4 regions of the Bacillus sp. FSL H8-0534 genome follow, and region 1 is predicted to be linked to each of the others. Evidence: riboswitches for the same ligand, from Rfam matches in the RefSeq annotation. Region 1 holds a riboswitch; each other region holds the start of a gene.

Region 1 (8,420 bases):
TGATTTCGTTCAAGGATTAGTTGACGATGCAGTAGAAAAAGGCGCTACAATCGTAATTGGTAACAAACGCGAGCGCAACTTAATCTACCCAACATTAATTGACAATGTAACAGAAGATATGAAAGTTGCTTGGGAAGAGCCATTCGGCCCAATCCTTCCAATCATCCGTGTTTCTTCTGATGAACAAGCAATTGAAATTGCGAACAAATCAGATTTCGGCTTACAAGCAAGTGTCTTCACAAAAGACATTAATAAAGCATTTGCAATTGCAAACAAAATCGATACTGGTTCCGTTCAAATTAACGGACGTACAGAGCGTGGTCCTGACCACTTCCCATTCATCGGTGTGAAGGGTTCTGGTATGGGAGCACAAGGTATTCGTAAGAGCCTTGAGTCTATGACACGTGAAAAAGTAACTGTATTAAACTTAGTATAATATTTCGTGTTAGAAGCTAATCTACGGTTGTAGACTTAGCTTCTTTTTTTATTCCTAGGCTCTGTTATATGGTAATATTTCAGCACAGAAAAAAGAGCTACAATGAGCCCGCTTTCTCTTCTCTCATTAACCAATCCATCACATTCTCAAGTAAAGTTACAGAATAACTATGTTGTTTTTCTAGACTCAAGTGAGACAAAATATCAAAAATATTTGCTTCATTAGGTTAACACACAGATTAACAGAGCCTATTTCTAAAAAAATCCCTCTTCTTTTAATGACAAATTGTTCACTATAGTCTGATTATTGCTATATCCATTGACGTATAAAAATTCATTTGTTACCCTTGATTATGTTAATTTAATACATAAATCCTCATTCGTATCTCGGTGAGGTAGAGGTTGCAGTCATTAAGAGTATCATTTCAGGAGATGTAGTGGCATCGATGAATGAATGGGAAAGGAATGGTTGCCGAAGTAAGAAATGCCCACTGTGCATTCTTGCTGGGTCTGCTATTTAATAAGTGCAGAACTGTCACAAACAACTTGTTTGTGGAGAGCTATCGAGAGGTATGTCGTGGGTTTCCTATAAGATAGAAAGCACGTAGCGACAATTACACGTGCTTTTTTTGTTTTGTATGAAGCTTACCTTTCTTTCCTTTTTGGAAGACATACATATCTCCTCGCTTGACTTGGTTATACTAACTTTGGAGGTATTTTTTATGCAACAAAAAAAATGGGGTTTTTGGGTACTGACAGCATTTGTTGTCGGCAATATGGTTGGCGCTGGTATTTTCATGGTGCCTAGTACATTAGCACAAACAGCAAGCCCACTCGGTGTTACATTAGCTTGGTTAACAACAGGGTTTGGTGTTTTAATGCTAGCTCTTGTTTTCGGTAATTTGGCAATTCGTCGTCCTGACTTAACAACAGGACCACAAAGTCATGCATATGCTTTATTCTCATCACCAAAAAAGAAAAAAATGGCTGGTTTCAGCATAGTTTGGGGCTACTGGGTCGCAAACTGGGCAAGTAATGTTGCTATTATTACATCTTTTGCAGGTTATTTATCACTCTTCTTCCCGATTATGAAAGATACACGTATCTTATTTTCAATCGGCTCTTTCGATGTGGAAGTTGGAAAACTGATTACATTTTGCATCTGTTCATGCTTACTATGGGGAACACATATGATTTTAACAAACGGTGTAAACGGAGCCGGGAAATTAAACTTCCTAGCAACAACAACAAAGGTAACTGGATTCCTTCTATTTATCGTTGTTACTTTGTTTGCATTTCAAGCTTCTAAATTTGGACAATGGTACACACCAGTGATTGATAAAGAAGGCGTGTCACATGGACTACTTTCACAAGTGAATTTAGCCGCTCTTACAACACTTTGGGCATTTATCGGTATTGAATCAGCTGTTCTTTTATCAAACCGTGCGAAATCGCCAAAAACAGTAAAGCATGCAACTGTAGCTGGCTTATTACTAACAGTTGCCATTTATTTAGGAATTACCATTTTAACAATGGGTGTTCTGCACATTGATAAACTTCAAACTTCTGAACGTCCATTAGCCGATGCATTAAATGCTGCAATGGGCCACGGCGGTGGGAAATTGATGGCACTACTTGCTCTTACTTCCCTATTCGGCTCTATCTTAGGCTGGATTTTATTAAGCTCAGAAGTACCTTATCAAGCGGCGAAAGAAGGATTCTTCCCTTCCTTCTTTGCAAAAACAAACAAAAAAGGAAGTCCAATTTATTCACTAAGACTGACAAATATTATGTCGCAAGTCTTCCTTTTCTCAACGTTATCAGGGACCATTGCTGAGGCCTATACATTCGTTATTACTGTCTCAACCTTAGCTTACTTAATCCCTTATCTCGTTTCACCAATCTTCCAATTAAAACTCGTTGCAACTGGTGAAACGTATAAAAACGAACCCGGTTCAAGGATTATGGATGGTATTATCGCAGTCATTGCACTTTGCTATGCACTGTGGGTCATTAAAACTGGCTCCTCAGATATAAAAACATTCCTTCTTGGAATCGGCTTATTTGTAATTGGCTTTGCATTTTATCCATTAATGAATCGCGATAAGAAAAAAAATGAAGAAAATAAAAACGAGCAAATTGCTTAAAGCAATTTGCTCGTTTTTATTTTTGTATAAGAAAGAAACCTATATAATAGAAGACAGAGGTGAAAAAACATGTCAATCGAAACACTATGGAGCACTCGTTTCCAAAAGCATATTCAAAACGTCATCATGTACTTTGCACGCATGATTAGCGGTCTACTATACAGTTTCATCTTCGTCTCATGCGTTGGTGCGTATTATTACGCCAAGTTTCTTAAAACATCTCCTTCTAAAGGCATTTCATTAATCATCATTATATCTCTGCTTACCATCATGATAACGAGATGCCCGATTCGTACTTTTATCCAGAAGCCTGACGCTGTCTATTTACTGGCACTCGAAGAGAAATTAACATCTTATTTCAAACAGTCTCTTCTATACAATTATGTCATTCAACTTTTTCCATTGCTATTTACGTTTCTAATCATTACACCGCTAGCAATGCAAACATTACAGACAACCGTTCCATTCTTATGTACGATCTTTTTCATTTTAATGTTAATAAAAGGTTGGAACCTATATATCAATTGGATATGGCGTGATCAATATAACAGCCAAATCTGGTTTATTATTCGCTTCACTTGTAATGCACTTATTCTTTATATGCTCTTTCAGTCCGTATCAGTTGTTCTATTAGGTGCAATGCTATTACTTCTTGTCTTCCTACTTGTTTATACAACAAAACAACCAACAAAACAAATTGGATGGGAATATATAATTGAGCAAGAAGAAAAAATGGACATGCACTTTTACCAATTTGCAAACTTTTTCACAGAAGTTCCACAGCTAAAAAAACAAGTAAAACAAAGAAAATGGCTAACAAGTTGGCTAGAACCTATATTACATAAAAAACAATCTACTTTTTTATATTTGAACACTTTATCATTCTTACGTGCGAATGATTATTTTGGTATATATATTCGTTTAACTATTATCGGTTCTTTTATTTTATATTTCGTACCGAATGTATTTGCAAAAGGCGCTATTACTTGTTGTCTCTTATATATGACCTCTATGCAGCTTCGTACTTTATGGAAATATTTTTCGGGAAATAATATTGTAGCATTATATCCTATCTCACACGACACACGAATAAATCAATTTCTCATTCTTGTATTTTCATTAGCAATCGTTCAGCTAGCGTTATTTTCCATTATTTTATTTGCTGCACTACAGGATTTTTTGCCTGTTCTTTCAACTGTTATAGTCAGCATATTTTTCATCAAATTTATTATCTTACCAAAAACAAAAAAACGAATTTCTTCTTCGGGAATTTAAATGAATGATTGTGTATTCTAAAAGAAAAAACAGAAAGTTTAGCTAAAGAAGCTACACTTTCTGTTTTTATATTCTCAACAATCAAATAGATTAGGGAAAATAAAATGAGTAAATTAAAGAATTCATCTGTATCCTCTTTTCTATTTTTTCTTCTTATCTATATCTTTTTGTAAGTGTACAAAATGGCATATTACCTTAGGATCATTCAAGAAAGCATATTTTCCCTTTCTCTCTTTTTCTACCACTTGCATTTTTCGTTCCACATCATTCATAACTATTGTTATTCAAAATAAGAAGCTACTAGTAAAAAAAGAGAGCAGATTATCTGCTCTCTTATGATGCCTCATTATGTTCAGAGGAGTGCTTAACACTTCCCATTCTCTTCAATTTATTCCATCCTACCGCAACCCCACGAATAGATGAAAATACAGATTTAATTACAACATAAGTCATAAATTGACGATAAATAAAGCGTTGTAAAATTAACCATGCTAATGGTTTAGGATTCTCTTTCTCTAATTTAAATGCAAAAAGAGAAGCGAGAAGATCCATTAGAAAGAATACAAGATAAAATCCCAAAACTTTTAGCGGATTGCTACCAAATAGCCCTATAATCATTAATATATCTGCTAAAGGAGCAATGAACTGCAGGACATATTGGAACAACCACATATTAGGTAATGCAACAAACCCTAATGTTTTATGCTTTGGATTAAACAATGCCTTTCGATGCTTCCAAAGACATTGGAGTGTACCATACGACCAACGATATCGCTGTTTAATGAGACTTTTCACATCTTCAGGCGACTCCGTATAAGCATATGCTTTTTCTTCATATACAATTCGATGCCCTTGACGTAAAAATGTTATAGTAAGATCCGTATCTTCTGCAAGTGTATCTTCGCTTAAATATCCAGATTCAACTACATTCTTTTTACGCCATGCTCCAATAGCTCCAGGAACTACCGTGATACAATTCAACTCATCAAAAGCTCTGCGTTCTAAATTAAATCCTGTAATGTATTCAACATGTTGCCAAGTAGTTAACAAATTCCGTCTATTTCCCACTTTGACATTGCCTGAAACTGCTGCTACATTATGATCTTCAAAGTGTCTAATCATTAGAGAAATAGCGTCTTGCGCAATAATAGTATCCGCATCTAAAGTGACAATAATTTCTCCTCGTGATTTTTGAAATCCTAAATTCATTGCGGATGATTTCCCACCATTTTCTTTCTGAATTAAACAAACTTTAGGATGTTTATGGAATGCTTCTTGAATTACTTTTGACGTACCATCTTTCGATCCGTCATCAACAACAATAACTTCAAACTCTCTATAATCACTATCCAAAATTGAGCGAATCGTCTTGGTTATAACCTTCTCTTCATTATATGCTGCTATCACAACACTAACGAAAGGTTGATAAGACGAATTAGTAAATAAACGAGATCTTGTTTTCCTTTTTTGCTTGAATGCAAAATAAATTAAAAATAGGAATCGGAAAATACCTAATCCAATAGCAATATAAAAAATAGTTGTTAATATATGTTTAGAATATCCCGCTCCTGAAAAAACAGCTTTATTGTAAAGTAAATATTGCTCACCCTCAGAAGAAACGGGTGGCATAACTTCATCTCGTTCTTTATCCATTAAATCTGAAATTGTTACAAAACTATATCCATGCTTTTTAAGGTCTTTAATAATAATTGGCAGCGCCTCTACCGTATGAGTACGATTTCCTCCTGCATCATGGAGAAGAATAACATTTCCCTCCCCCTTATAAATAGGATTTAGAGCACGCTTTACCAATTCATTTGTTGATGGCGTCGCCCAGTCCTCAGGATCAACTTTTTCTGCCACCATTGTATAGTTCATATTTTGTGCACGCAAAATAGGTACTATTTCATTTGGTGAATCCAGCTCAGCATCCGCTTCATATGGTGGCCTAAATAAAACCGTAGAGTGTCCAGTTATTTCCTGAATCAGGCGCTGAGTTGTATTCAGTTCTACTTTTGTTCGTAGTAAAGACGTATCAGCTACGTTCGGATGCTTGAAGGTATGATTGCCAATTTCATGGCCTTCATCGTATATTCTTTTAACAAGATTAGGATTTATTTGGGCGTTTTCACCAAGTACAAAAAAGGCTGCTTTTACTTTATGCTCTTTTAATATATCTAGAATTTCCGGTGTGTATTTAGGATCTGGTCCATCATCAAATGTTAGTACTACTTGTTTTCCTTTTGGTTTTCCATAGCGTTTCACTTGATATGCAGATGGTAGTGATTGATATACTTCATCTGTAAGATAACCTTCTTTGCCTACTTTAAAATCTCTCAATCCATTTTGTCTTTCATTCTCAATCTGTAAAATTTCGCCTTGCCCAGAATAATTTACTTCATCTAAACTAGCGATTTTATGTAATGCATCAGGATTATTTTGTACCTCAATAGGATCTTTTAAAGCTTTCCATACAGTAGGATCTTCTGCTCCTAGTCTCCATAATGCAAATCCCTTTGCATTGTTGTTCATTGCGATTTTTGCTTGATTATAAAAAGTAACACCATCTAAGAACCAAGCAGTATGTTCTTTCGCTCCTTTTTTATATCGAAAATAAGGATTTCCACTGATCTTATCCCATTGAATTTTTATATTTGAATCATGAGCCATTGTCATAACTTCTGAGAAAGTTAAAGACTTCGCAGGTTTTTTGCTATTTACTTCCCAATCATATCCATAGTTACCGAAAGCAACTATAAGTTTCTCAGAGGGAATGTTTAGATCATTGAGCGTATGTTCAAACCATTTATTTGAAGCAATTGGTCCTGGTGTCCCTGCTCCATAGTGCTCATCATACATCATTACAATCATACGATCTATTACTTTGGCTAATGCACCATAATCAAAGGCTTTATCATTAGCAGGGACATCTTGCGTTACGAGCAAATGATGTTTGTGAAAGACCGTAGTAAGTTCTTTCATGAAATTTGTTAATTTATCTCTATCGCCTTCAGGTATTGACTCAAAGTCAATATTAATACCTGCAAATTGATTCTCTTCAATTCGCTTTACTAAATCATTAATAAACTTTGTCTGTACATCATCTGAATCATTCAGTAACTTATGAATAAGTTTACTATCAGGACCAGAAGCTTCTTGCGTATAGTTAGTAAGCAAAGGCATAATTTTCACATGATTTTTTTTTGCTAACTTTACAATGTCAGGCTTAATCTCACTACTAATTGTTAAGTCTGCTTTTAAGTGATACCATTCTGGTACTAACATGGTTAATGAATCGATATTTTCTTTTAAAGAAGCAGTACTATTTTCATCCCAGTTTACATAAAAACCATAAACTTCTTTAGGTTGTTCGCCATTGCCTGTTAATTTTTCTGAATTTTCATTATTCTTTATTTCGGTATTAGGAGATTTGAATTCTTCCTTCTTTAATTGCTGGTCGCTGAGTTTTTGATTAATAGGTACAAGTTTAGTATCTTGCTTTACAGAAGGATTCATATTTGGAATTTCTGGTGTTGAAAAAATACTTCGAAAGAAAAAATAAAATACAATACTTACGCTAACTATTGAGATACATAGAAACCAACTGAAAGCTATTTTTCTTCTTCCTTTAGGATCATAAAAAACGGGTTTTGAGTTATCTGTCTTTTGTTGAATTTTTTTCTCCATTATTTTTTTACATACTCCTTTTCTTTTTATTCTAAGTACAAACGCAAACTATTTTAATAGATAGACCTTCTAGGGTTCTGGTGTGAAAATAGCTTAATAGGAATATAGAACAGTAATTTCCCGTTAACTTTGAGATCAAACGACTAATCCAAATAACTTATGAATGACTTCAACCTCATTTTGGGCAGATTTCACCCTTTGGTGAAGTTGCCCTTTTTTCATCATATGCATGGCTTCGATACCTCTCAAAATCAAGGTTGCTGTACGACATGATTTCAATTCTAATTGCTTTCTTCACTATACATATTCGGAGGAAATAAAAATTTTATGGGGGTCAAAAAAATATTTTTTTATAAAAATAGATAAACAATTTTTTTCAAAAATAAAAAGCTGACAATTTCATCAACTTTTTCATAGATTCATATGTAAAAATACTCGTATTCATTTTATCTCGCTATTCGCGGGCAGTAAAACCCTCACATATCAATATTCTTTATACAGTTTCATCCCACACCGACCAAGCCGCTTCGAACATATTTCCATCTAAGTCCCAAAAATAAAAATACTTAGCTTCATTATTCCCTAGCGTTACAATTTTTTCTACTCTTACTCTGGCTTTGAAATAAAATCACGATGCTTTGAATAAAGACGCGAAGTTCTTAAGAAAGTTGCGACGTTTCTAAAAAAGATGCGATGCTTTATCCCTTCACGTAAAGAATTCTAAGTGAATTTTGATTAAACTTTTTTATAAAAATATCATATTTTGGGTTATATAAAATATGTATTGTCCTTTACTTATTGGGAATTTTTCATTTAGGTCTTGATAAACAATGTCCCCTATACTTCTTAAATATTCTATGGATTTTTCTTTTCTTT
Region 2 (8,420 bases), 970 kb from region 1:
CGATTCAAGTGATATGACAATAAAAGAGTATAAAGGAAACAATATAAAAGGAGTTTCCAAATCAGGAGGGATTACGTTACAGGGAGTGGAAGGAAGCTTCGATATTCAAAACGATACGGGAGAGGTGAATGTATCCTCTGTTTCAAATTTAAAAAATGAAAGTAAAATAAAAACCGAATCATCTCATATAAATATAAACTTTAAGAGAGAGCCAAAAAATCTAGAGGTTGACTTGTCAACGCGTGCGGGCCAAATAAAAAATGAATTTTCACTTTCAACTGGTGAAAAAGGAAACAATCATAAGGTAAAAGGTCGTATAGGAACTGGAAAAGGGAATGATACAAAGTTAACGGTGCAGTCTATGACAGGAACGATTGAGTTGAAACGTAATGAGAGTGTGAAACAGCTTTAAAAAATAAAGTTCGATTATGAAAGATACATTCTGAATGGATACTGATACTCTCGCTCTACTTAGAATATGTTTGTACAGTATAAATCTCTTTATAGGTGTGTTTATTTAAACTTTTTAAATTATTCTAGATTGCTCTTCATCGGTGCACTGTATACTCTCTTTTTCTTGACAGGAATATCATATAGTATTAATATACCGGGGAGTATATTAATACTATATACATGGTAAAAACGTCTAATGAAAAGGAGTACAGGGTGTCATGCGAAGGAAAAAAGAATTAACAAATTCGAATTCGAAACGACAGTTATCGAACATTTTAGCCCAAACGGTTAAAACCGGAATTATTAAATCGAATTTGGTCCCAATGTTTGCTGGGTTAACATTGGCTTTATATAAATATAAGATTAGCCCGTTTGAGAAAATTCCAGAGATTATATTTGCTTTCATCGGTTCTATTTTAATCATAGGTGCAGCAGGGGCTTTTAATAATCTGTATGATCGTGATATTGATTCGATTATGGAGAGAACCAAAAAGAGACCAACTGTAACCGGAGAAATAAGCCCTAAGGCTGTATTATGGCTTGGAATATTGATGACAATCTCCGGGTTAGTATTTCTTGCACTAACCACATATTTAGCAGCCTTATTAGGGTTTTTAGGCTTATTTTTGTATGTTGTACCGTATACAATGTGGAGTAAGAGAAGAACAATTTACAACACAGAAATTGGAAGTGTTTCAGGGGCAATGCCACCACTCATTGGCTGGGCTGCTATTTATCCGGATATAATGCATCCGGCTATTATTGGGCTTTTTATCATAATGGTTATTTGGCAAATGCCTCATTTTTACGCCATAGCTATTCGCAAACATGATGAGTATAAGGCTGCAAAGGTTCCGATGCTTCCAGTAGTCAAAGGTGTTAAAAGAACATATATACAAACGAATATCTATTTAATTGTTTTAATTGGAATAAGTGTTCTTTTAGGATCTTTAAGCATTGGTCTTATGCTAGTAGCGCTTCTTTTAAGTACTTTATGGCTTGTTTTAAGCATTTATGGTTATAAAAAGATGGATTCAGAGAAATGGGCAAAATCATTGTTTATTTTTTCTCTTTTCCATATGACGATTTTATTTTCAACGATCATTATCTATTCCCTTATAGGTGTCTTTTTTGGAAGATGAATATAGGTAACGAATGAAAAGTTTTAGAACGATTTAATTTGTAAAGAATAAAAAAACCAATTTCTCGTGTATTAGAATGAGAGATTGGTTTTTTAGCGTGTGAATAAATTTTACTTACGTTTGTTCTACTAAATTGAACGAAAGTAATCGTCACTTTAATAAAACTATATTTTTGTCGATAATAAGTACTATAGAGTTGGAAGGGTAATATGAATCGTTGTTCCTTTTTCTATTTCACTGTCTACTTGAATGGTTCCACCATGTGCCGTTATAATTTTTTGGGCGATAGCCATTCCTAAACCAGTTCCTTCATTTGAAACGTTTGTAGTTGTACCTCGGTAGTACTGTTTAAATAGATTTTGAACTGTCATTTCATCCATACCGACGCCAGTATCTTCTATTATAATATGTACAGTGTCCTCTAATAGAATCGAGGTATGGATCTTTGTTTCTACAGGGTTATGTAAAACGGCGTTCATAAATAAATTTTGCAAAGAGCGATGTAGTAATTTTGTATCAATAGGAATAATAATGTTCGTTTTGTCTGCGTGAAAGCTAAAATGATAGTGTTCAGATCGTGGATCATTTGTCATATCAGCTATCATTCTTCTTGTAAATTCAATGATATTTATTTCTTCTTTTTTTAGCGGGATTTGTGAATCATGAAGGCGGAACGAGAGGTTTAAGTCTTCAATTAACTCCTTCATATGGTCCCCTTTTTGTTGAATCTCTTGCAGAAACTTCTCTTTTTCTTCCTCACTCCATTCATGGTCGGGTGATAACATAAGTGCACTGTATCCTGTAATATAAGTGAGAGGTGTCTTTAAATCATGAGAGATTCCTGCCATCCATTCGCGTTTCATTTTCTCAAGTTGTTCTCGTTCATTCTCTATTTCTCGTAATCTATTTGTTAAATGTTCTATATTTAGAAAGACGTCTTTATATAAGCGATAAGGGCCTTTTAATTTTCCTGTTTTTTTATTGTACATTTGTTTCGTACTTTCTGGGGTTACATAAGAGCCTTCTGCTAGATGGTTAATCCATGAAATTATTCGAAATAAAGGTTTCCCGATATGCCATCCATATAAAATAGCGCCTAAAATAAGAGTACATACAAAGAGGCAAAAAACGATAAGAGCTTCCGTGTCTTTGTTCTCTTTGCTTATTCCGATAAGAGGTAGTATGCCTTCCATGAAGATGGCCATGAAAATCCCCATAAAAAAAGTACCGATAAATAAACTACGAATAAAATGAAAGCCTAGTCGGAAACCAATTTTCATTTTTGTTGCTCCTTAGTATGCGGGATAAATTTATAGCCAATTCCTCTCAAATTAACAATGTATGTAGGGGATTTAGGATCTTCTTCTATTTTTTTACGTAATTTAGAAATATGCATGACTACTGTTTTATCATCACCCATAGAAGTAAGTCCCCACACTTGTTCATATAATTGCTCAGCTGTAAAAATCCGATTTGGATGTGTGCATAAGAAAGTAAGTAATTCTAGTTCTTTAGCAGTGCAATGTACAGATTTTCCGTTTACTGTTATCAGTCCCTCGCTTGGATATAGAGAAAAGGATTCAAAATGTAAGTTTGAATGTTCTGCTTGGCGGTTATTTAGCAGCATACTTTGTCCGCGTAATTGTACGTTAATTCGAGCAGCTACTTCTAAAGGATTAAATGGTTTTGTTATGTAATCATCCCCACCAATTCCGAGGCCTGTTAATTTATCTAAGTCACTAGAGCGCGCTGTCACAAATAGAATAGGGGTATTTGTATAGTTTCGTATTTGTCTACATAATTCGAAGCCGTCTATATCTGGTAGCATAACATCGAGTAAGATAATATCGAATGGATGATTTTTAACTAAGTTTAACGTCTCACTTCCGTTTAGAGCGGTTGTTACATGAATAAAATTTTCTTTCTTTAAGGTTAGTACCAACATATCTAGTATACCTTGCTCGTCATCTACTAAAAGAATATTTTCTGTTCTCATTATGTATCCGCCTTTACATGTTTTTTGTCTCATTAAAATGATTTGGAAAATATTTCACATGTAATAGTGTAACATAATACTATTTTGCTAGATAAAAAAATAACAACAAAGAAATATTCCTTGTTGTTATTTTTGAAAATGAAATTAATTCATTTGTACCATCGGTTCAATTTTTGCCATAAAAGATTGATGAAGAGCTTCTACACCATCTACTAAATGTAGGCGATCAATGACAACAGATACTTTAATTTCAGATGTACTTACCATTTTAATATGAATATTTTCGTCTTTTAATGTAGAGAACATGTCAGCGGCAACACCTGGATTGGATACCATGCCGGATCCAACAATTGATACTTTTGCTAGATGATTTTCATATTCTACAGATCTATAGTGAAGTGCTTCTTGATTTTGTTCTAATACTTCTAATGTTTCTCTTAAGTCACCCGAATGAATAGAGAAGGATAGATGTACAGTACCTTCATTTGTAATACTTTGAATAATAATATCAACATTAATGTGAGCGGTAGCCAACGTAGAGAAAACAGTTGAAAGTGCTCCTTGTTCTAATCCTTTAATTGTTACGCGTGTAATATTATCTTCAAATGCAATACCTTTTACGATTGATTGTTGTTCCATGTTACATTCTCCCCTTACAATTGTTCCGTTTTCTTGTTCCATACTTGAACGAACTTCTAAAACTACGTTATGATTTTTCGCGAATTCAACAGCACGTGGATGCAGTACACCAGCACCAAGATTTGCGAGCTCTAACATTTCATCATAAGAAATTTCATCTAATTTATATGCGTCTTTTACAACGCGTGGATCAGTCGTGTATACACCTGTTACGTCTGTGTAAATATCACATTTTTTCGCTTTCAGCGCAGCTGCTAATGCAACAGCAGTTGTATCAGAACCACCGCGGCCTAGTGTGGTAATTTCGTTCTCTTTACTTAGTCCTTGGAAGCCAGCAACGATTACAATTGTTCCTTCTTGTAAAAGGGATTGAATACGTTCAGTATTAATATCAGAGATTCTTGCACTTCCATGTACAGATTCAGTCGTAATACCAGCTTGCCACCCAGTTAGTGAAATAGCGTCGTATCCTTTTGCTTGCAGCGCCATTGTTAATAAAGAAATGGTAACTTGTTCGCCAGTTGTTAAAAGCATGTCCATTTCACGTTTACTCGGATTTTCGGTAATAGCAGTAGCAAGTGCGACAAGCTCATCTGTGCTTTTTCCCATTGCAGATACAACTGTAACAACACCGTTCCCTCGTTCATATTCTTCAATAATTAAATTTGCTACATGTTGAATGCGCTGAATACTTCCGACAGAAGTACCACCGAATTTTTGAACAATCGTTTCCATTACAAATTCCTTCTTTCATCCATTTTTATTAATTAATCAGGAAAGGTGTAAAAAACATATAAGAGAGATGTATAAGTCCCTAAATATTCCTGTAGTTACCGGAAAGAAAAACAAAAAAACACCATCTCAAATAGGGGAGGATGGTGCTGTTACAGGAAAAGGGAAACAGAAAAAGGAGCTAATAAAAAAACCGCCAAAAAAGAATATCATATAAAGCATGATACCTCTTTTTTGTAGATAGCTCTTCATATATACACGTCTGTACATATGACAGTTCTGTTTCTATTCGAAAACAGCCCCAATTAATAAATGCAGAGAAATTTATTAATTTCGGCAACACTTCCTTTTTTCTAAATTCATCGACATCTCTGTGTCTCCTTTAGAATACTTATAAGCGTTGCAACCTCTATCTCACGTTTTGGGCGAGAGTGTTTGGTTTATAAAGTTGTTTGGTAACATTTGTTTTATAATAATTAAAATATTTTAGGAAATCAAGTGCTTTGTTAATATTTTGAAAATTAAGTCTCTTTGTGTAATGAAAGAATTATTTGAAAAATATAGATAGAATCGAATTTTACGTATACATTAGTGATATAGAGGGAGTGGAGGGAGAGAGGATGAAGAGGCAGAAACCGATTTATGTTCAAACAGAAATGGTAACATCAATGGATGAATTATGGAAGTATACGCAAGATCCGATGTTACATACAGAGTGGGATGCTCGCTTTACTGAAATATCATATTTAGAGAAACAAGATGATGAACCACAACGTTTTTTATACAAAACAAAAATCGGTTTTGGGCTTGAAATAGTTGGTGAAGGGGAATCGGTAGGGGAATTCCAAAAGGAAACAGGAGAAAGAATATCTTCGCTAAAATTTTGGACAGACAATAGACTTTCATTGATACAAATAGGAAGAGGCTATTGGAAATATACACCGAATGGAGAAATGATTTGCTTTGAAACGCAGTATGATTATGAGACGAGATTTGGTGGTGTAGGGAGGATTATAGATTCATATGTATTTCGGCCGCTATTAGGATGGGCGACAGCATGGAGCTTTGATGCTTTAAAATTATGGTTAGAAAAAGGGTTGCATCCTCGCTTGTTAATAAGAAAATCGATTACGTATTGGCTTATTTGTTTTTTACTTTCTTTTGTATGGATGTATCAAGGGCTTATGCCAAAAGTATTATTTAATCACCCAGAAGAGGTACAGATGCTTTCTGTACTTATTGGTTCAAACGAAAATAGCATTCTTTCGCTTAAAATAATTGGTTTTTTAGAAATAGGATTCGGGATCATATGGTTGTTGCCGTTTCAAAAACAGAAGTTATTGCTGCTGCACATTATTATTTTAATTGGTCTAACCATAGTAGCAGGATTCACAAATATTTTGAGTTTTATCCAACCATTTAACCCCATTGCCTTAAATTTTATATTAATTGGATTATCAATTATTGGGTATATGAACAGTAGTGATTTACCAAGAGCGAAAAATTGTAAGAGAAAAAGAAGGGGGTAAATGCGTGGCTAGCATCTATGAAGTATTATTAGGAGAATCTTATCAGCAGCTACACCCGAAATTACAAAAACGTTATGCAATTACGGAAAACAATAGTTTTATAGGTGAAGGGAAAATGGATGAAATTGATGAAGGATCGTTTCTTGTCAAAATGCTTTTAAGAGTTGCATCTAAGTTTCGCATGTTCTTTTCAGAAAGAGGAAAAGAAGTACCGTTTACAATACATAATATTGCTGAAGAGGATGCGAAAGGAAATGTTTTTGTAAGGTGGAATCGGATGTTTCGATTTGATAACAAAAAACGTTATTTCAATGCCGTTATGTACCTGAATACAAAACAGAATGAAATTATTGATTACTTTGGTGAACCGTATTTGCTCGTATCAACACTTGCCTTTTATGTTGATGAAGAAGGAGCAATGCATATCTCATCAAAAAAACAATGGTTTTACATACTTGGGAAGAAAATACCACTACCCAAATTTTTATATGGAGAGGCGAAAGTTATAGAGAGCTATGATGATGTATTAAACTGTTACAAAATTCATGTTCAAGTGCGAAATCCATTATTTGGCCCGCTTTTCTCATATAAGGGAACGTTTGTAGAAAGGGATCAGACTAGATGAAAAATATAATTCTTGGCCTTATTTGTTATATGGTTTTTATTATATTGGAATGGCCGAAATTAAATCCCGTTGAATGTATCATAGTGTTATCTGTTTTTTTATTTATACCAATGTCATTATGCATTGTTGATAAGGAAAAAAGAGATGGATCACAGGTTTTATTTTATAAACTTGTATTGTTACTTTATCCGGTTGCTGCAATCAGTGCGATGCTTGCCTTCATAACAGATTATTTTTTATTTGCAGTGATTTGGTTTATATATACAGGCATTATTGCATTATTCGGCGTAAGTAGGTTACTAGAAAGAGGATGGAAGCCGTTAGAAGAGATGGCAATTGATAGCGGATTTATTTATTTGTTTTTAGGTGGTTTTTGGTTCTTTGCCTCTGTAGCAAATATATCCATTATGCAGTTTAGTTCAGATATTGTTTTGCTTACAGCAGCTCACTTTCATTATTCAGCCTTTTTACTACCCTTATCTGTAGGTTTACTTGGGAGAAAGCAACAAAAGAAAAGTAAACTATATAAATTTATCACGGTTATTATTGTTATTTCACCGATGACAGTAGCGATTGGTATTACTTATTCAAGAACATTCGAGTTCTTCGCGGTATTAATTTATCTCATCTCACTTTATGCTTATGGTGTTTATGTATGGAAAACAAAATTCACTTCGATAATTGCAAAAATCCTTCTTATCATTTCATCGAGTACACTTATGATAACGATTTTATTTTCGTTAGTATACTCATATGGGAACTTTAAGCAAGTTATGACGATCACAATTACGCAAATGGTTTGGATTCATGGTGTTGTGAATGGAATTGGTGTAACATTGCCTGCTTTTATTGGCTGGATGATTGAAAAGAATGTGCCAGCTTACATTCATTATGGAAAACCGATGAGTCGTATCAAAGGGAAGATGAAAGTGGGGGAAACGCTTTTCTTGCAACAGGATTTCATAAAGAAGAAAGAGTATACAGGTCTTGTAGAGCAAATGAGTGATTTTCATAGTATGGGGTTTGATGAAAGAAAAGTATCTCCACTTATCATTGATTTTTATGAGCATACGAAAAATTATCAATTAAAAGCAAACATTAAGTGGTCTCGTTGGTTTCGGCCCTTTGCCTTTCTCTATGAAAAAATAAGTAGACATATACAGCAAATTCATTTAGGAATGGGAAATAGATGGGAAGCTATGTATGGTAATATCATTGCGGTAAAAGGTGAACGAGATGGTAGAGAAGATGTGAGGGCATGGATTCGAAAAAATGAGCAGGATGAAACGATCTTTGTAGCTCTT
Region 3 (8,420 bases), 2.1 Mb from region 1:
ACAAATTCTTCTCTTACTTACTCAGTGGCAAATTACTGAAGGAACAGCAACTAAAACAAATGCTTACTACAGTTCCTACAGAAATAGCTGAATTAGGAGAATGTGGTCTTGGAATCTTTGAAACTAAGCTTCCAAACGGTGTCTCGATATGGGGACACGGAGGTAGCATTCCAGGGTTTCTTACTTTTGCTGGAGGTACAATTGGAGGCAAGCATACGTTGGCCGTCAATTTAAACAGCATGGGTAAAGCTAACAGTCCTGACCCTTTTAAAAATATTTTACTTGCTGAATTTAGCAAGTAGGCAAAAAAGGAAAACAGGATGAATTTTTTCATAGTTTTTATAGTTGAAAATATACCTTTCTGGTTCAAAAACCCCCAACTTACTCTAAAAAATAATTTTTTGGGTTTTTGGAATTACGGTGGCACTTCAATGCTATTAAGCTAATAAAACAAAATCTTCCCTAAAATGAAAAAATACGTCATCCGTTCCTATTGGAGTGCCCCCTGAGAAAGAAACAATAAAAAACACCTCTCTAAATCGTAAGTATCAGTTATGATTTTAATGGAGGTGTTTTTCGTATTATGGATACAATTTCGCTTTAGCTTGATTGACATGGGGTACCGCCACACATCCATCAACTTAAGAATTTTATAACACACCCAAAACGAAAAAATGTACATTTTTTTGTTTTGGGACACTTGCTTTTCTTATCTTGATAGTGATGTGGTGAAACCCTTTAATTGTAATCATCATTTTGATAATCGTTATCTAAGCTGAGCGCTCTTCCATTTGGACGATATTCTATGTGAAAGGTATTATGTTATTACTTGTACTGAGGCTCTTCTTGTTCAATTTGCTGAAGACGAGGATTTAAAGATTCAATAATTTCTTGAGTTTGTTGTGCTGCACCTTTATATAATTGTTTTGCTTCCTGGTTATCAGTATCAAGAACAAATCCTTCTAGGCATGCTTGAGCACTCTTTAATCCAGCGATAGTTTGTTTAAGTTTAGTGCTTACTGTCATGTAGTATTTCCTCCTTGTAAATGTACTTCAAAATATAGAATGCCTATTTTGTTATCATAGTACGATTTCCAATTTTCGGTGTATAACGAATTACAGGAATTATTAATGGTTGCATAACCATTTAACGATGCAACCCTAGATTCTCTATGTTTTGGGTAACTTTGCAACAGAACCGTTTATATGCTCCCATCCCAAGTGGTGAAATATGTTCTAGTAATTCCTCATTGAAATCATACTTACTCTTTAATACTTCTATAGTCTTACTCAAATAAACGATATTCCATAAAGTCTTGATGGCGATGGGCGGGACCCCAATTAAAGTTTTTTAAACCTAATTGGACTTACCATTAAGAGAGCGAGGATTAATGTAATCCATGCATTGCTATATGAAAACAATCCCATACCAGCCAATGGTAATCCTGCAGCTGGAATAGGTAATCCCTTAAAATATCCAATGGTTGGTTTAACACTAAATTTTGCTAATCTTAAAGCACCCATCGTTGGGAAAAGGATAAATGCCAAAGAAGTTAAAATAGATGGTGTTGCTATCGAATGAAATAAAAGTGCAGGAGCAACTCCGAAACTAACAATATCAGCTAAGGAATCCAACTCTACACCAAACTCACTGTTCACTTTTAATTTTCTCGCAATCCTTCCATCAAGAAGATCTAAAACAGCTGAAAAGAAAATGAAAATGGAGGCTGCTTCCAAATAGTCACTCATATTCATGGTAATTGAAAAAACACCGCACAATAAATTTCCGATCGTAAATAAATTGGGTACAGCTTTTACTATCTGATTGAACAAGGTTGTCCCCCCTAAGTTGATCAAACTTCACATTTATGTAGCATTTTCTATATATTCTTCCGTTATTCTTAAAAATATATGACCACTGTACGCTAAGTAAATTTCGACAAGAGAAAGGCCGATTTCCTGTACGTTATGTTGGTTTATAAAAATGTTTGATCATGGGTAAGTCTATTACTGTTGATTTACCTAATATAAAAAGCCTGTTTTTGAAAAAAGATTGATCAAAACAGGCTCTAAAATAGAAAAGGGGAAAGAGGAGAGAGGTGAAAACTTGAAAAGTGTAATTTGATGTAAGGTTCTCAGTTTATGAATATAGAATGCAGTAATCCCCTTATTAAAAGTAATTTTGATTATATTGTAATTATGATGCATGAAATTATTTTAGTGTAAACAAAGAAAAGGTAGCTCCTGCTGCAAGGTACCTTTTCCAAGGGATATAACTCATTATCTAAACGATCGATGGTCATTTTATTGAGAAATAAATCAATTACTTAACAATAAAAGGAAAATGATTGTAACAAGCGAATGAGATTTAAGAAGAATTTACCGATATATGAACTTTCTTCTATTACATTAGTTTAAGGAGGACTATAAAAATGTCTGATCTCTATTCTCGTCTTTCCAAAAATGATGCCGCTGTTCTTCTAGTGGATCATCAAACTGGTCTTATTTCCAGCCTAGTGCGTGATTATGGTGTTGATGAATTTAAGAACAATGTTTTGGCTCTTGCTAATACCGCTAAGTTTTTTGATTTACCAGTTATTTTAACAACAAGCTTTGAAAGCGGACCGAACGGCCCACTAATGCATGAATTGGTTGAGCTCTTTCCTGGTGCGCCAAAAATAGCTCGGCCTGGACAAATTAATGCATGGGACAATGAAGAATTTGTTAAAGCCATCGAAGCAACAGGTAAAAAGCAACTAATTATCGCAGGGGTTGTTACTGATGTTTGTGTTGCGTTCCCAGCACTATCTGCTGTAAACGCAGGATATGAGGTATTCGTTGTAACTGATGCATCAGGGACTTTTAGTAAACAAGTTGCAGATGCTGCCCTTATGCGTATGGCTCATGGAGGAGTCCAATTAATGAACTGGTTTAGCGTTGCAGCAGAATTACATCGTGACTGGCGAAATGACGTTGAAGGTTTTGGAGCTTTACTTGCTAAACATCTGCCTAGTTATCAAAATATCATGGAAAGCTATATGAGAGCTCAAAGAGAGCTTAGCAAGTAAAATGACTTAATTAATAGTTGTACTGTTTCATTTTTTTCGTTTTGGGGAGCAACCAATTTCTTAACTTGATGGTGATGTATGGTGACCCCTATTAGGCTTGATAAAAATAAAGAATGCCCTTGCTTCAGTCAAGAAACAAGGGCATTCTTCATTTTTTAATTGATAATCCATATACAAGTGTTTCGCTAGGAGTCGTAATACTAAAACCTGTCATTTTATAATCAAGCTTTAATGTATTTCCTATATAGTCTTTTGTAAAATCATCCGTTTGAATAATAAGTTGCTCATCTTCATAAGCGATTTCATTTGGATTATACTCATCGAAAATTAAATCAACATCAACAAATATACTACAAGAATTTGTCATTGTACCTCTAATACGTATGATGTTTTTGTTATTTGCGTTTAATTTATGTAATACGGCTTTTGCCCCATCAGTTACGCGAATGTTCATGGAATCCCAACCTTTGTTTATAGTTCTTATTCTATTATTGCAAAAACATTAGAAATAGGGAAGTAAAGGGTTTCAATGAATGATAAACGTATAGGGATTACGATTTGAAAAGTAAGGATGGAACCGTAAATGTTTGTGTTAAGCATAACTCATCATCACTTATTTTCTCAACTTCTTGATACTTTATCACATTCTTTTGGTAGAACTTTTTCTAAAAGTTCACCGCTGTTTTATTGTTTTTTAATTGCATTACATAATAGGTTCCTTTGTGCTGTTTTAAAAGTTCTAAAATTGCTTGATCTGCTATCCTTTTTCCGCGGTACGCTTTTAATATGAAAAGATCGTTAATGCAGCAGTCTGTTTCAGGTGCTGTGAATGGTGGTTTCGCGAATAGAAGAAACCCGACATATTTTTCTTCATATGTAATGAAATAAGGAGAAAGCTCATCTCGGTTACAAATAAGTTCAAAAGCATCAAATTCAAAAAATCCATTTTCATTTGGATGAAGGGTAGGGGAGAATTCGGATAAATCATGTAAATATAGAGCATAAAAATTCTTTAATATTTTAAGTTGTTCAGTGGAGACAATTTCTAACGCGACGTTCATTTTAATCCCACCCTTTTTTTAATAATTCCTCTATGCAGTAAACCATTCGACATAAAGAAAACATATCCTTTGAATGTGAAGGATTCATTCCAATAAAAAAGGCCAGCAAACATGATTGATGTTTGCTGGCCTTTTATCACTTAAAGTTCACATTTATCAAGAGGAATTACTTTTGTTTTCTTTGTAAATTTATATCCTAACCACATCGCAAGGAAGAGAGGTAAGCCGATATAGGAAACAAGTACACCATTCCAATCGATAGACTCGCCTATAAATGCTCCGTAATTTTGTCCTAAAATGACAATGACACAAAGTGCAAATGCGAAGATTGGACCAAATGGGAACCATTTTGCTTTATACGGTAAATCATTTAAATCTTTTCCTTGTGCAATATATGCTTTTCGGAAACGATAATGACTAATAGCAATTCCGACCCATGCAATAAATCCAGACATTCCAGATGCATTTAATAACCAAATATATACAACACCGTCGCCGAATAAGGAAGCTAGGAAAGCGGCACAGCCAACTACTGAAGTTGCGATTAACGCGTTAACAGGTACGCCGCGGCTATTTAATTTACCTAAAAATTTCGGTGCTTTTCCTTGTCTTGCTAAATCCCAAAGCATACGAGCTGATGCGTACATACCTGAGTTACCAGCAGATAAAACTGCAGTTAAAATAACTGCGTTCATAACAGAAGCGGCAAATGCAACTCCTGCTTTTTCAAATACAAGTGTAAATGGACTTACTGTTACATCGCTAGCTGCAAGACTTTCAGTTGTATACGGAATTAATAAACCGATAACAAGTATTGCAAAGATGTAGAATAATAGAATACGCCAAAAGATTGAGCGAATTGCTTTTGGAATGCTACGCTCTGGATCGGCAGTTTCACCAGCAGCTACACCTAATAATTCAGTTCCTTGGAATGAAAAACCAGCAGCCATAAATACACCGATAATTGCCATAATACCACCGTTAAATGGTGCATCTGCAACAGTAAAGTTTTTAAATCCAACAGGTTCGCCACCCATAATACCAAAAATCATCATAAATCCAACGATTAAAAAGATAATAACAGTAGCTACTTTAATAAGTGCGAACCAATATTCCGCTTCACCAAACCCTTTAACAGATAAGTAATTTAAAAGAAACATAATGACTAAACAAAGGCCACTCCAAATAAGGGAAGGTGTATTTGGGAACCAAAACTTCATAATTAATGTTACGGCTGCAAGTTCAGCGGCAATGGTAATTGCCCAGTTATACCAATAATTCCAGCCGAGTGCAAATCCAAGTGATGGATCGACAAATTTTGTCGCGTATGTGCTAAAAGATCCAGTGACAGGCATGTAAGCTGCTAATTCAGCTAAACTTGTCATTAAGAAGTAAACCATAATTCCGATTGCCGCATATGCGATGAGAGCTCCGCCAGGCCCTGCTGTGTGAATGACACCACCACTTGCAAGAAATAGTCCGGTACCGATTGTACCGCCGAGAGAAATCATCGTAAGGTGACGAGATTTTAACCCGCGTCTTAATTCACCTTGTCCTTGTGTAGATTGTTTTGTAGAGGTAGCTTGATTCGTTGCGCTATTCATGTTCAACACTCCTTTTCTTGTAAGATTAGGAAGGAACGGGGAGAAAAATACAAAAAACCGCCAAAGGAATTTGGCGGAACGTTTCACAAATAACCACCCCATCATACCCTTCCGTTAAGATAGCACCCCACGTTTACACGGTACTTTGTAAACGTGACAGTTCTGTTCCTGTTTGGAGACAGCCCCAGCTCGTACTTCCAGAGAAGAAATACAAACTTCGGCAGCATTTCCTTTCAAACGGAGTCATTGACATTCTCTGTGTCTAATCCGTTCTACTAATAAAAGCCGCAACCTCTACCTCATCGGATTGATGAGGATTTATTTATTGCTGTGATTTTTAATATATGGCAATTGTAATTAGTTTCTGAAAATATTGCAAGGGATTTTTGTAGGAAAATATCAAAAAAAATCGGTTATTGTATAGGAAACGTTTCAAAATTCCACCCGAACCTACGTGATATGTAAAAAAATGAAGAAAAAATTGTTATACAAATGTTTCGCAAAAAGATATGGAAAATCCTCTAAAATTAAAAGAAAATTCAGAAAAATAAATTCGACATTGATTATAAGCAAAATAAAGAGTGCTAAAGAGATTAAAAAAGGTAAGCAAACTTATCATTTGCTTACCGTAGTATTTCACACCACTTTATAATTATTTCTGTTTTAAGGCAAAACTCGTTTTTGTCCAGTCGTATATCCAACGTTTTGTTTTGTAAGCTGGGAGTGATTTCTAACCGAAATGAAAAGTGCAATGATAACGACAAGACCCGCTGCAATATAGGAAAGGTTAATAATTGTTGGATCCACTTTAAATGATGTAAGCAGTGTCCGGATATTTGTAAAAATAATCAGTCCACCAACGAGTACCCCAAGTAAATGTGAAGGTACAATTCGTACTAACCATGCAGCGATTGGAGCGGCGATAATGCCGCCGAGCATAAGAGCAAATACCCAAAACCAGCTTACTTGTTCCCAGCCTAATGAAATGAAAAATCCAATAGTTGCAGCTAATGAGACAGGAAACTCACTCGTATCAACGGAACCAATGACTTTTCTTGCTTCATTTCCACGTGCGAGAAGTACGGGTGTAGTGATAGGTCCCCAGCCACCTCCACCAGTTGAATCAACAAATCCCGCAAACAATCCGAGTGGTATAAGTTGCTTACCAGACATACGTTTATTTGATTGGACAATTTGTTTTTGAATAATAAATCGTAATAAAATATAGACACCTAAAGTAAATAAAAAGATAGAAATGTACGGTTTAATTAAATCACCCGGTAAATTGCTTAAAAAACAAGCACCAACAAAAGCACCAATTGCACCTGGTAATGTTAGTCTGGAAACAGTGTATTTATCAACGTTTCCAAATCGAATATGAGATACGCCAGAAGCTGCAGTGGTAACAACTTCAGCTAAATGAACGGATGCGGAAGCGACAGCAGGTGCAATGCCAAACATTAATAATAATGAGGAAGACGTTACTCCGTAAGCCATTCCAAGTGCCCCATCAATCAGTTGAGCAAAAAAACCAATAATAGCAAAGACAATTAATTTTTGCATATAAAATCCCCCTGTAATAATAAACAAAAAGGCTCTTTTCTCGAGTGAGAAAAGAGCCTTTGGTTTTTCCAATCAGCTTAACGTTAATTTTTTATTATTATAATGCATATTAATCTCATAAAGCAACTGGGTTTTAAAAGTTTTTTAAATTGATTGAAATAACAGAACAGTTATATAATAAAAGGATGTAAATAAAGGGAGGGGAAAATTATGTTAGCATTTGATCATCTCGTTCATACCGTTAGGTGCACACCAAAGGAAGCAGAAAAGCGAATGGAGGAGCTTGGATTTCATACGGTACAGGGCGGAGAACATACAAACTGGGGGACATGGAATAGTTTATGTTATTTTGACTTATCTTATATTGAATTTTTAGCAGTGCAACATGAAGATACAGCGAAACAAGCGGATAATCCACTTGTTCAGGAAACTGTAGAGAAATTACGAGATAGAGAAGGAATGCTGCAAATTGCTCTTCGTACAGATCATATTGAAGAACTTGCGGTAAGGTTCATGGAAAAAGGGTTACAAGTTAAAGGGCCGTTTGAAGGAAAACGAATGAGAAATGACGGTCATCTTATCGAATGGAAAATGTTATTTGTGGAACAGGAAGATAGTGGACCGAAATTACCTTTCTTTATACAGTGGGAAGAATCTGATGAGAGTAGGAGATTCGATTTACAAGAAGTGGGCGTCATTGTCCCGCATAGCAACGAGGTAAAAGAAATTCAGACAATATATTATGCTGTGAAAAATGCACGTGCAACAGTAGAAAGATGGAAAGAGATACTCGAAGTACAAGTGACTTTACCTGAAATTCATCAAGAATGGAATGCGCTTTGTCAAAGTGTATTGCTTGAAAATGTAAATGTGCAGTTTTGTGAACCTATTGGTGAAGGGTTCGTGCAAGAATGTTTGTTAAAATATGGAGAACTTCCTTTTGCTGCTGAACTTCAAGGAGCAAATACACAGAAGAAAAAACAACAAATTTTAGGGAATGTATACATATATTAATTGGAGTGGTCTATGTGGAAGAGGTGCTAAGGGAGTTAGAACAACAATTGGATTGTCCTCGTATAGTAAAATGTACTTTGATTCCAAAAGGTTTTTCATTTGATAAAAAA
Region 4 (8,420 bases), 660 kb from region 1:
AATGAAGAAGCATATAAAAAAACGTTAGAAACGAAGAAAACATGGTTTTATTCACGTTCGCGGCAAGCGTTATGGAACAAAGGAGAAACGTCTGGGCACATGCAGTATGTTCAGTCTCTTTATTTAGATTGTGATCAAGATTCGATTGTAATTATTGTTAAGCAAGTAGGACCAGCTTGTCATACAGGAGAGAAAACATGCTTTCATTATAAAATCATATAGGGGGACCTGAGGATGGAAGACGTACTGAAGTCTTTATATGAAACCATTGAGCAGCGTAAAGAAAGTCCAATTTCGGAATCATATACAAATTATTTATTTACAAAAGGTGAAGATAAGATTTTAAAAAAAATAGGGGAAGAGTGTACAGAAGTGGTAATCGCTGCAAAAAATGATGATAAAGAAGAACTTATAAAAGAAATGGTCGATGTGATTTATCATTGCTTTGTTTTACTAGCCGCAAAAAATATTCCATTAGAAGATGTGTTAGAAGAAGTGAAAGAGAGACAAGGAAAGCTCTCAAAAACAGGAGAGCGTAAAGAAATTGATACGTTATAAGGGGGGGGAACTATGAAAGTGGATTATCACCTTCATTTAGAAGAGGGGCCGTATTCGCTAGGGTGGTTGGCGAGAATAAATCAATCAATAGAATATTATCAACCGTTAGAAGAAGAGCGGCATTCGATTGAATGGCTTATGAAAACACAAGAACGCTTGCAAAAAAGAGTACAAGAGGGTCCATTTACAATAGAGTGGATTGATTTCTATTTAGAAGAAGCACTGCGAAAAGGAATAAAAGAAGTTGGTATTGTTGATCACTTATATCGTTTTTATGAGGCGAAGGAATATTATGAGAAATATGTAGACATTAGTGAGTCAAAGCTCGGTCGTCTGCAGAAAGAATGGCTAGATCAAGTGCGAGTAGCATCGATTTCTGATTTTACAAAAGCAATCCAAGAGGCAAAGGAGCGCTGGAGAAAAAGAGGAGTAGTACTGCGTCTAGGGATTGAAGCTGATTATTTTATGGGTGGGGAAGATGAATTACAAAAATTATTGGCATTAGGAGATTGGGATTACGTAATTGGTTCTGTGCATTTTATTGATGGATGGGGATTTGATAACCCAGATACGAAAGAATATTTCGAAAACCATCAGCTAAGTACATTGTATGATGTATTTTTCACAACAGTTGAAAAGGCCGTTCGTTCGAGAGTGTTTGATATTGTAGCGCATCTTGATAATATAAAAGTATTTAATTATCGATTAGATGAAAATGTACAGATTCCACATTACGAAAGAATTGCTAAGGCATTAATAGAAACAAATACAGCAACGGAAGTAAATGCTGGATTATATTATCGTTATCCTGTTCGAGAGATGTGTCCAAGTCCACTTTATTTACAAGTGTTGGCAAAATATAAAGTGCCAATTACTCTTTCATCAGATGCTCATTACCCAAATGATTTAGGAAATTATGTCCAAGAAAATGTGAAAACATTACGTAATCATGGTATTTCTCATGTTGCTACATTTGAAAAACGGGTGAGGAAGATGCAACTGCTTGAAGAAGAATCGGTAATTGTTTCAAAGTAAAACATGATTTCGTGATGAAAACCTTTCTTTTTGCTCAAAATAAGAAAGAATGATAAAGGAGGGTTTTAAATGGTAAAACAAAATAATAAACAGAGTATGAAAGTGACGAATCAAAGTTATACTTCCCAAACGAACGAGGAAGTTGATTCTGTAGTACAAGAACAAATTAGTGATACGGTAGCAGAGGGAACGATTGATGCAAAGCTGGGAAAACAATCTAGTGAAGAACAATAAGTAAAAGGGGAGATATCCATCTCCCCTTTTCTTATGAGAAAAAGTGTCGATTTTCAAAACTGTAATCAAATTTCTTGGCTTTTTTGACATAGATTTCTTACAATAAAATGTAAGGAAGTTCTCATTTTTAAATAGAAGAGGTGCTTAGTAATGGCGAAAATATTAGTAGCAGGAAATATTCCAGAAATCGGATTACAGTTATTACAAAATCATGAAATAGAAATGTATGACAAAGAAGAGTTAATCAGTACCGAAGAATTAGCAAAGCGAGTTAAGGATAAAGATGCACTGTTAAGTTTACTTTCTACAAAGGTAACAAAAGAAGTGATTGATGCAGCATCAAATTTGAAAATTATTGCCAACTATGGTGCAGGTTACGATAATATTGCTTACAAGTATGCAGCAGAAAAAGGAGTTGTAGTTACAAATACACCGAAAGTTTCAACAGAAGCAACAGCAGAGTTAACATTTGCTATTCTTTTAGCGGCTGCAAGACGAATTCCAGAAGGAGATACACTATGTCGTACAGTGGGATTTAATGGCTGGGCACCACTCTTTTTCCTCGGCCGAGAAGTATATGGGAAAACAATTGGAATCATCGGTCTTGGTGAAATTGGAAAAGCAGTTGCGAAACGTGCAAAAGCATTTGGAATGAATGTGATGTATACAGGTCCAAACCGTAAGTATGAGACAGAAAGTGAAATAGAAGCAACATATGTAACATTAGAAGAACTATTACAAACAGCAGACTTTATTACGATTAATTGTGCGTATAATCCAAGTCTTCATCATATGATTAATGAAGAACAATTTAAAATGATGAAGAAAACAGCATATATTATAAATGCAGCACGTGGTCCAATTATGAATGAACTAGCGCTTGCTCATGCGTTAGAGACAAATGAAATTGAAGGGGCAGCTCTTGATGTATTTGAGTTTGAACCGAAAATTACAGAGAGATTAAAGGGACTGAAAAATATTGTCCTTACTCCGCATGTTGGAAACGCAACATTTGAAACTCGTGACGCTATGGCTGAAATGGCAGTGCGTAACATTTTAGCTGTATTAGAAGGAGAAGAACCATTAACACCTGTAAACCAAAAGGAATTTGTTACAAAATAGAAAGAACCCTTCCAACTGGAAGGGTTCTTTCTATTTTTCTTTATTTGCTCGTTTTTTATGAGAAGGTCTTTGCCTAATAAATTGAGATAACATAAACAAAATATAAAGTGGAATAGCAATGAATAGAAATACTGAAATGTTGCCAAAACTTGTTTTATACATTGTATAAATACTGCCAATTAAAAATAGTGTAACAATGATACTGTATCGTGGAATTGGCACATCTTTTAAACTTGGGATGCGAATACGGCTTACCATTAAAAATGCAAACGTTACAAATACTGTAATGAGGACAATTTTTGGAATGGTATGTGAAAACAATGTTAAGAAGGCAACAAGTCCTCCTGCTGCAGTAATAGGAACGCCAGTGAAATATTTCATAGAAGTAGAGGAAGGCGTTACATTGAATCTTGCTAAGCGATATGCTCCGAACAGAGGGAATAGGCCTGCTATGTATAGTCCGATAATTCCGTAATTGGAAAAGGAAGTGTAGTACATTAAAACTGCAGGCGCAGCACCGAATGTTACAACATCTGCGAGTGAATCAAGTTCTTTTCCCATTTGTGAATCAACACGCAATAAACGAGCAACCCGACCATCAAGACTATCTAACATCATCCCGATTAGTACTAAAATAGCAGCTGGTTTATAATACCCTAAAGATGCATAGCCGATTGATAAAAATCCACTGTATAAATTTCCGAGCGTAAATAAGTTTGGAATTGCTGCTCTATACAAAATCTGATCCCTTGCTTTCTGTAATAAATTCTTAATTAGTGTATGAAAGTTTACTTGTTTTATCATAACATAAATTTCTTTCCACGTACGAAAAAATTCCCATTTTGTGAAAGATTTCATCAAGTGAAATCGTATTCAGTGATGTGGTTCATTAAGGCAGGCTTTCATGAGTAGTTTATCCCTTGTCTAACTTTTTTATCATTTTAACCGAGAAGACCCCCTCCTCTAAACGAAGTGAAGGTGGGGGGAGTTCAATTCTACTGAGCTTTGAGTTGGGGAGAGATTTTGTTAGATAAGATCATCATGTTTATGAAAGGGTAAAAATTTAATTAAGAAATAAGCAACCTCAAATTGTTATCATTTAAGGTTGCTTTTAGGGTTATTCAAATTTAGTTATCATTGTTCCCGTTTTGTATTTATTGTTAGGATCAAATCGTAATAAATCGCCATAGATAAGTTTATCAGAATAACTTAATTCTGTTTTTGATTTTTCAATATATGGCTGGCAAATTGCTAAATCAATAGATTCACCTGTGCTTTTTTTATAGCACATATTTTTTGTATAAACATAATCGTTTGTTACGAAACTACCATCACGCATAATCATAAGTGGATGCTCATTTTTTGCAAATAAATCGGTACCAAACTCAATGGATTGGTTTGTTTTGACACCAAGTAAATGGAGCAATGTTGGTTTTATATCGATTTGTCCAGATACTTTAGAAATAACTTTTCCTTCTTGACCAGGTACATGAATAATAAGTGGTACACGTTGCAATTGCATCGAATCAAATGGAGTTATGGATTCTTTACCGAGAAATTGTGCCATAGCAGCATTATGATTTTCAGAAATACCGTAATGATCTCCGTAAATAACAATAACTGAGTTATCGTATAACCCTTCATCTTTTAATCGATTGATAAATAGTTTCAGAGATTCATCTGTATAGCGAACGGTTGGGAAATAACGATTTAGTACACCACTCTCAGAATTATACTCATTAATATATTGATCTTCTGGATTTAAAAGAAATGGGAAATGATTTGTTAATGTAATAAATTTTGTATAAAACGGTTGTGGTAAAGATTTAAGCTTGGAGATCGATTGTTCAAAGAACTCTTTATCTTTTAGTCCCCATCCAACAGACATTTGTTCTGTTCCTGTATAATCATTTAGGTTAAAATAACGATCGTATCCGAGTGCTGGATACATTACATCACGATTCCAGAAAGTTTTATCATTCGAATGGAAGACTGCGGAATAATATCCATATTTTTTTAACTGCTCAGGAGTTGCTGTGTACTCATTGTTTGCATGTGTAAAGAATACAGAGCCACGGTCTAATGGATATAATGAATTTTCTACAATAAATTCGGCATCGGATGTTTTTCCTTGTCCAGTTTGATGATAAAAGTTATCGAAGTAATAACTATCTTTTATAAATTGATTTAAAAATGGAGTAATTTCTTTTCCATTTATTTTTTTGTTGATAACAAAATTTTGTGTAGATTCCATTGAAATTAAAATGACATTTTTTCCTTTTGCAACTCCAAATAAACTTTTATCAGCTTGTTTATTTTTTGAATTCACGTAGTTTTTAATCTCAGAAAAACCGTCTCCACTTGCAAATACACGCTCTGCAGAAGATTTAGACTGAAGTGTAATGTCAAATAGATGATATGTGTATAAACCAAGATTTTTCACAACGGTTTGACGATCAAAAGAGTGTGAAAATAACTGCGGTTTATGAACGACAGAAACAATAACTTGCAATGCTAACAGAGCTGTTATACCACTAAAAAAGCTTTGTTTTTCAGAGCGAGATAGTGGCGTATTATCACAAAATTTCGGGAACTTACGTAAAATAAACATTAGAATAATTGCATCCGCAAATAGAAGTAATGTCTTGTACGTAAATAGTTCTTTAATACTGGTTCCTAAATCAGCCATGTTATTTGTTTGGAATAAAACAGGGAATGTGACAAAGTCATTATAAAAACCGTAGAACATCGCGTTTCCAAATAAAATAAATGACAGCAAAAAGCTGATTCCAATAATAATTCGATTTCGATACTTTGATGCTAATAAAGCTAGACCAAAAAATAAAAGCAATGAAGCAATTGGATTAAACAAAAGCATCATTTCTTCAAAGAAGCTATCAATTTTAATATCGAAGGCTAGCTTGTACACTATATATGTTTTTATCCATAATAAAACGACTGCAACAAGTGCAAATCGTAATTTTGGAAACAAATGTTGTAGCATAACATACTCCTCTCCTACTGTAAGTGACGGTTCTAGTGATTGTAGTTCTAATGATAGAAGTTTCACTTTAAATATACGAACAGTCGTATATCTTTATGTACTATTATACGAAAACAAAGCAGAATTGTGGATAATTTTTATAAGAATTGGTTAGAAAAAGAGAAAACGGAGACAATAACCATATCGCATTTTGATACGGAGGTTATGATGAAAAAGTTATTTTGTTTCATATGTAGTGGTTTTTTATTCTTTTCTACCCCTACAGTTTTTGCTGCACAATATGATGCGCCATTATTAGAAGATGCTCTTTATTCCGTTTTGTTTCCGCAAATAAATGTAGCGATTGAGAAGCATTATGGGAAACAAAAACCGTATGAATGCCCGAAGATTGTTAGTTTGAAAAAAATGTATAGTGGTACATATTTATTTCAAGCGGTAATTGAAGTGACGAAATATGAAGCCATAGGTGGGAAAGTACTTCCGCCATTCGAAAAAATAAGAATTACGTTTAATAATGATGAGGGAGAATGGACTGTGAAAAAAATAGATATAAAGCGCTTACCAGATGATACGAAATTAAATTGTAAAAAAACAATGTGAAAAATTGTTTGACAAATAATTTATTCGTTTGGTATTGTTAATACCAATATAAGATGTTTGAAAATTAAATAGACTTACCTCATCTACTCTCAAAGGTAGAGGCCGCGATAGGAAAGAGTAAGCTATGGGAGATTTAGTGGAATCTGTGATCATAGATTGAAAGGGACTATTGCCGAAATATAAGAGTGACCACGTCATTCATATATTGGGACTGCATTGAATAAATGTAGTACTGTCATAAGATTTTATTTTATGGAGAGCTATTTGGAGATGTTGATGCGGTTTCTTATTTGAGAAGATAACAACTCGTTTATTTTTTCATGATACATTATTCCTAATAAGAAACGCGTGTGAACATTGTTCCGCGCGTTTTTTGTTTACCCCGCTTTAACGGGCAGTAGGATCTCATATCTTAACATTCTGAGAAAACAAAGAAGTTAGGTGGAGGATCAACTGCCCGTAAAAGCCCGATTGGTGAAGGCTAATAATCATTTGGGATGAAACTCCCACTGAATAAAGTTTCACTTTATCTAAAAACGCGCTGCAATGAATAGAAGAAGATTGGGGTTATGAGTTTTAGAGGAAATAAGGGAGGAATTCAAATGTATTTACACGGCACAAGCCGAATCAATGAGCAAGGACACTTAGAAATTGGAGGATGCGATACAACGCAGCTAGCTAAACAGTATGGGACCCCACTTTATGTATACGATGAGGCTTCTATTCGGGAAAAATGCCGCGCGTTTCATCGTGCTTTCCAGGAAAGTGGATTCTCTTACCAAGTAGCGTATGCAAGTAAAGCGTTCTTGTGCATGGAGATGTGCCGAGTAGCTCGTGAAGAAAATATGTCTTTAGATGTTGTTTCTGGGGGCGAATTGTATACTGCTTTGCAAGCTGGTTTTCCTGCATCACGCATTCATTTTCATGGTAATAATAAGACCGAAGAAGAGATTGTCATGGCGCTGCAAGCAGATGTTGGCTGCTTTGTGGTAGATAATTTCTTTGAAATGGAAATATTACATGACTTAGCACAGCAGTATGGAAAAATTGTAAATATATTAATTCGAGTTACACCTGGAGTAGAGGCGCATACACATGAATATATTACAACAGGGCAAGATGATTCGAAATTTGGTTTTGGAGTTTCGGCTGGTCAGGCAATGCAGGCGATTCGAATAGCGCTAGAGAAATCAAATTATAATGTGTTAGGTATTCATTCACATATTGGGTCACAAATTTTTGAAACAGCAGGATTTGTTCGAGCGGTTGAAGTATTGCATAATTTTTTAGAAGAGATAAGGGAGCAGACTGGTTATGTTGTAACGGTGTTAAATGTTGGTGGAGGTTTTGGTATTCGTTATACGGAAGCTGATAGACCACTTACCCTTGAAACATATGTGCATGCTGTAACAGATGCAGTGAGAGAACAATTTACAAGAAATAATTATCCACTTCCTGAAATATGGATTGAACCAGGTCGTAGTATTGTTGGGGATGCAGGAACAACAATTTATACAGTAGGAGCTGTAAAAGATATCCCTGGCATTCGTAAATATGTGTCAGTCGATGGGGGAATGACAGATAATTTAAGACCAGCTTTATATGGAGCTCGTTATGAGGCGATGCTAGCAAATCGAGGGAAAGAAGAGGCTGAAGAAGTTGTTTCAATTGCTGGAAAGTGTTGTGAGAGTGGAGATATGCTTATTTGGGATATAGAACTGCCGCAAGTTGCTACAGCAGATTTGTTAGCGATCTCTTGTACAGGAGCATATGGATATTCTATGGCTAATAATTATAATCGTATTCGCAGACCGGCTGTAGTATTTGCAAAAGGTGGGGCATCACAAATTGTTGTTGAACGTGAAAC

What was found. A riboswitch is a leader RNA that binds a small molecule or an ion and turns the genes downstream of it on or off. The one in region 1 is predicted to bind lysine.
Region 2: linked by a shared signal. The riboswitch ahead of MHH71_RS06720 (aspartate kinase) and the one ahead of MHH71_RS11655 (amino acid permease) in region 1 are both predicted to bind lysine.
Region 3: linked by a shared signal. The riboswitch ahead of MHH71_RS01100 (amino acid permease) and the one ahead of MHH71_RS11655 (amino acid permease) in region 1 are both predicted to bind lysine.
Region 4: linked by a shared signal. The riboswitch ahead of lysA (diaminopimelate decarboxylase) and the one ahead of MHH71_RS11655 (amino acid permease) in region 1 are both predicted to bind lysine.

What each region holds. Positions count from the first base shown of each region.
Region 1 covers NZ_JBBOUC010000001.1:2,268,284-2,276,703, forward strand. Annotated here, with positions in the region: gene MHH71_RS11650 (NADP-dependent glyceraldehyde-3-phosphate dehydrogenase) at 1-436, shown strand, start outside; lysine riboswitch at 824-1,006, shown strand; gene MHH71_RS11655 (amino acid permease) at 1,158-2,582, shown strand; gene MHH71_RS11660 (ABC transporter permease) at 2,652-3,857, shown strand; gene MHH71_RS11670 (glycosyltransferase) at 4,191-7,544, opposite strand; partial or broken gene MHH71_RS11675 (IS6 family transposase) at 7,680-7,838, opposite strand; gene MHH71_RS11680 (anti-sigma factor domain-containing protein) at 8,400-8,420, opposite strand, start outside.
Region 2 covers NZ_JBBOUC010000001.1:1,295,609-1,304,028, reverse strand. Annotated here, with positions in the region: gene MHH71_RS06740 (DUF4097 family beta strand repeat-containing protein) at 1-412, shown strand, start outside; gene cyoE (heme o synthase) at 672-1,595, shown strand; gene MHH71_RS06730 (sensor histidine kinase) at 1,784-2,875, opposite strand; gene MHH71_RS06725 (response regulator transcription factor) at 2,872-3,591, opposite strand; gene MHH71_RS06720 (aspartate kinase) at 3,736-4,965, opposite strand; lysine riboswitch at 5,196-5,382, opposite strand; gene MHH71_RS06715 (DoxX-like family protein) at 5,583-6,491, shown strand; gene MHH71_RS06710 (DUF4166 domain-containing protein) at 6,496-7,116, shown strand; gene MHH71_RS06705 (YndJ family protein) at 7,113-8,420, shown strand, end outside.
Region 3 covers NZ_JBBOUC010000001.1:183,499-191,918, forward strand. Annotated here, with positions in the region: gene MHH71_RS01070 (serine hydrolase domain-containing protein) at 1-302, shown strand, start outside; gene MHH71_RS01075 (DUF1657 domain-containing protein) at 826-1,026, opposite strand; partial or broken gene MHH71_RS30480 (Tn3 family transposase) at 1,201-1,315, opposite strand; gene pssA (CDP-diacylglycerol--serine O-phosphatidyltransferase) at 1,342-1,833, opposite strand; gene ycaC (isochorismate family cysteine hydrolase YcaC) at 2,433-3,068, shown strand; gene MHH71_RS01090 (iron-sulfur cluster biosynthesis family protein) at 3,217-3,522, opposite strand; gene MHH71_RS01095 (GNAT family N-acetyltransferase) at 3,734-4,129, opposite strand; gene MHH71_RS01100 (amino acid permease) at 4,270-5,733, opposite strand; lysine riboswitch at 5,846-6,038, opposite strand; gene MHH71_RS01105 (sulfite exporter TauE/SafE family protein) at 6,397-7,296, opposite strand; gene MHH71_RS01110 (VOC family protein) at 7,507-8,310, shown strand; gene MHH71_RS01115 (aminoglycoside phosphotransferase family protein) at 8,325-8,420, shown strand, end outside.
Region 4 covers NZ_JBBOUC010000001.1:1,610,263-1,618,682, reverse strand. Annotated here, with positions in the region: gene hisI (phosphoribosyl-AMP cyclohydrolase) at 1-222, shown strand, start outside; gene hisE (phosphoribosyl-ATP diphosphatase) at 235-558, shown strand; gene MHH71_RS08495 (histidinol phosphate phosphatase domain-containing protein) at 571-1,593, shown strand; gene MHH71_RS08490 (DUF4025 domain-containing protein) at 1,663-1,827, shown strand; gene MHH71_RS08485 (2-hydroxyacid dehydrogenase family protein) at 1,978-2,949, shown strand; gene pssA (CDP-diacylglycerol--serine O-phosphatidyltransferase) at 2,980-3,687, opposite strand; gene MHH71_RS08475 (LTA synthase family protein) at 4,067-5,953, opposite strand; gene MHH71_RS08470 (DUF3888 domain-containing protein) at 6,161-6,553, shown strand; lysine riboswitch at 6,642-6,824, shown strand; gene lysA (diaminopimelate decarboxylase) at 7,156-8,420, shown strand, end outside.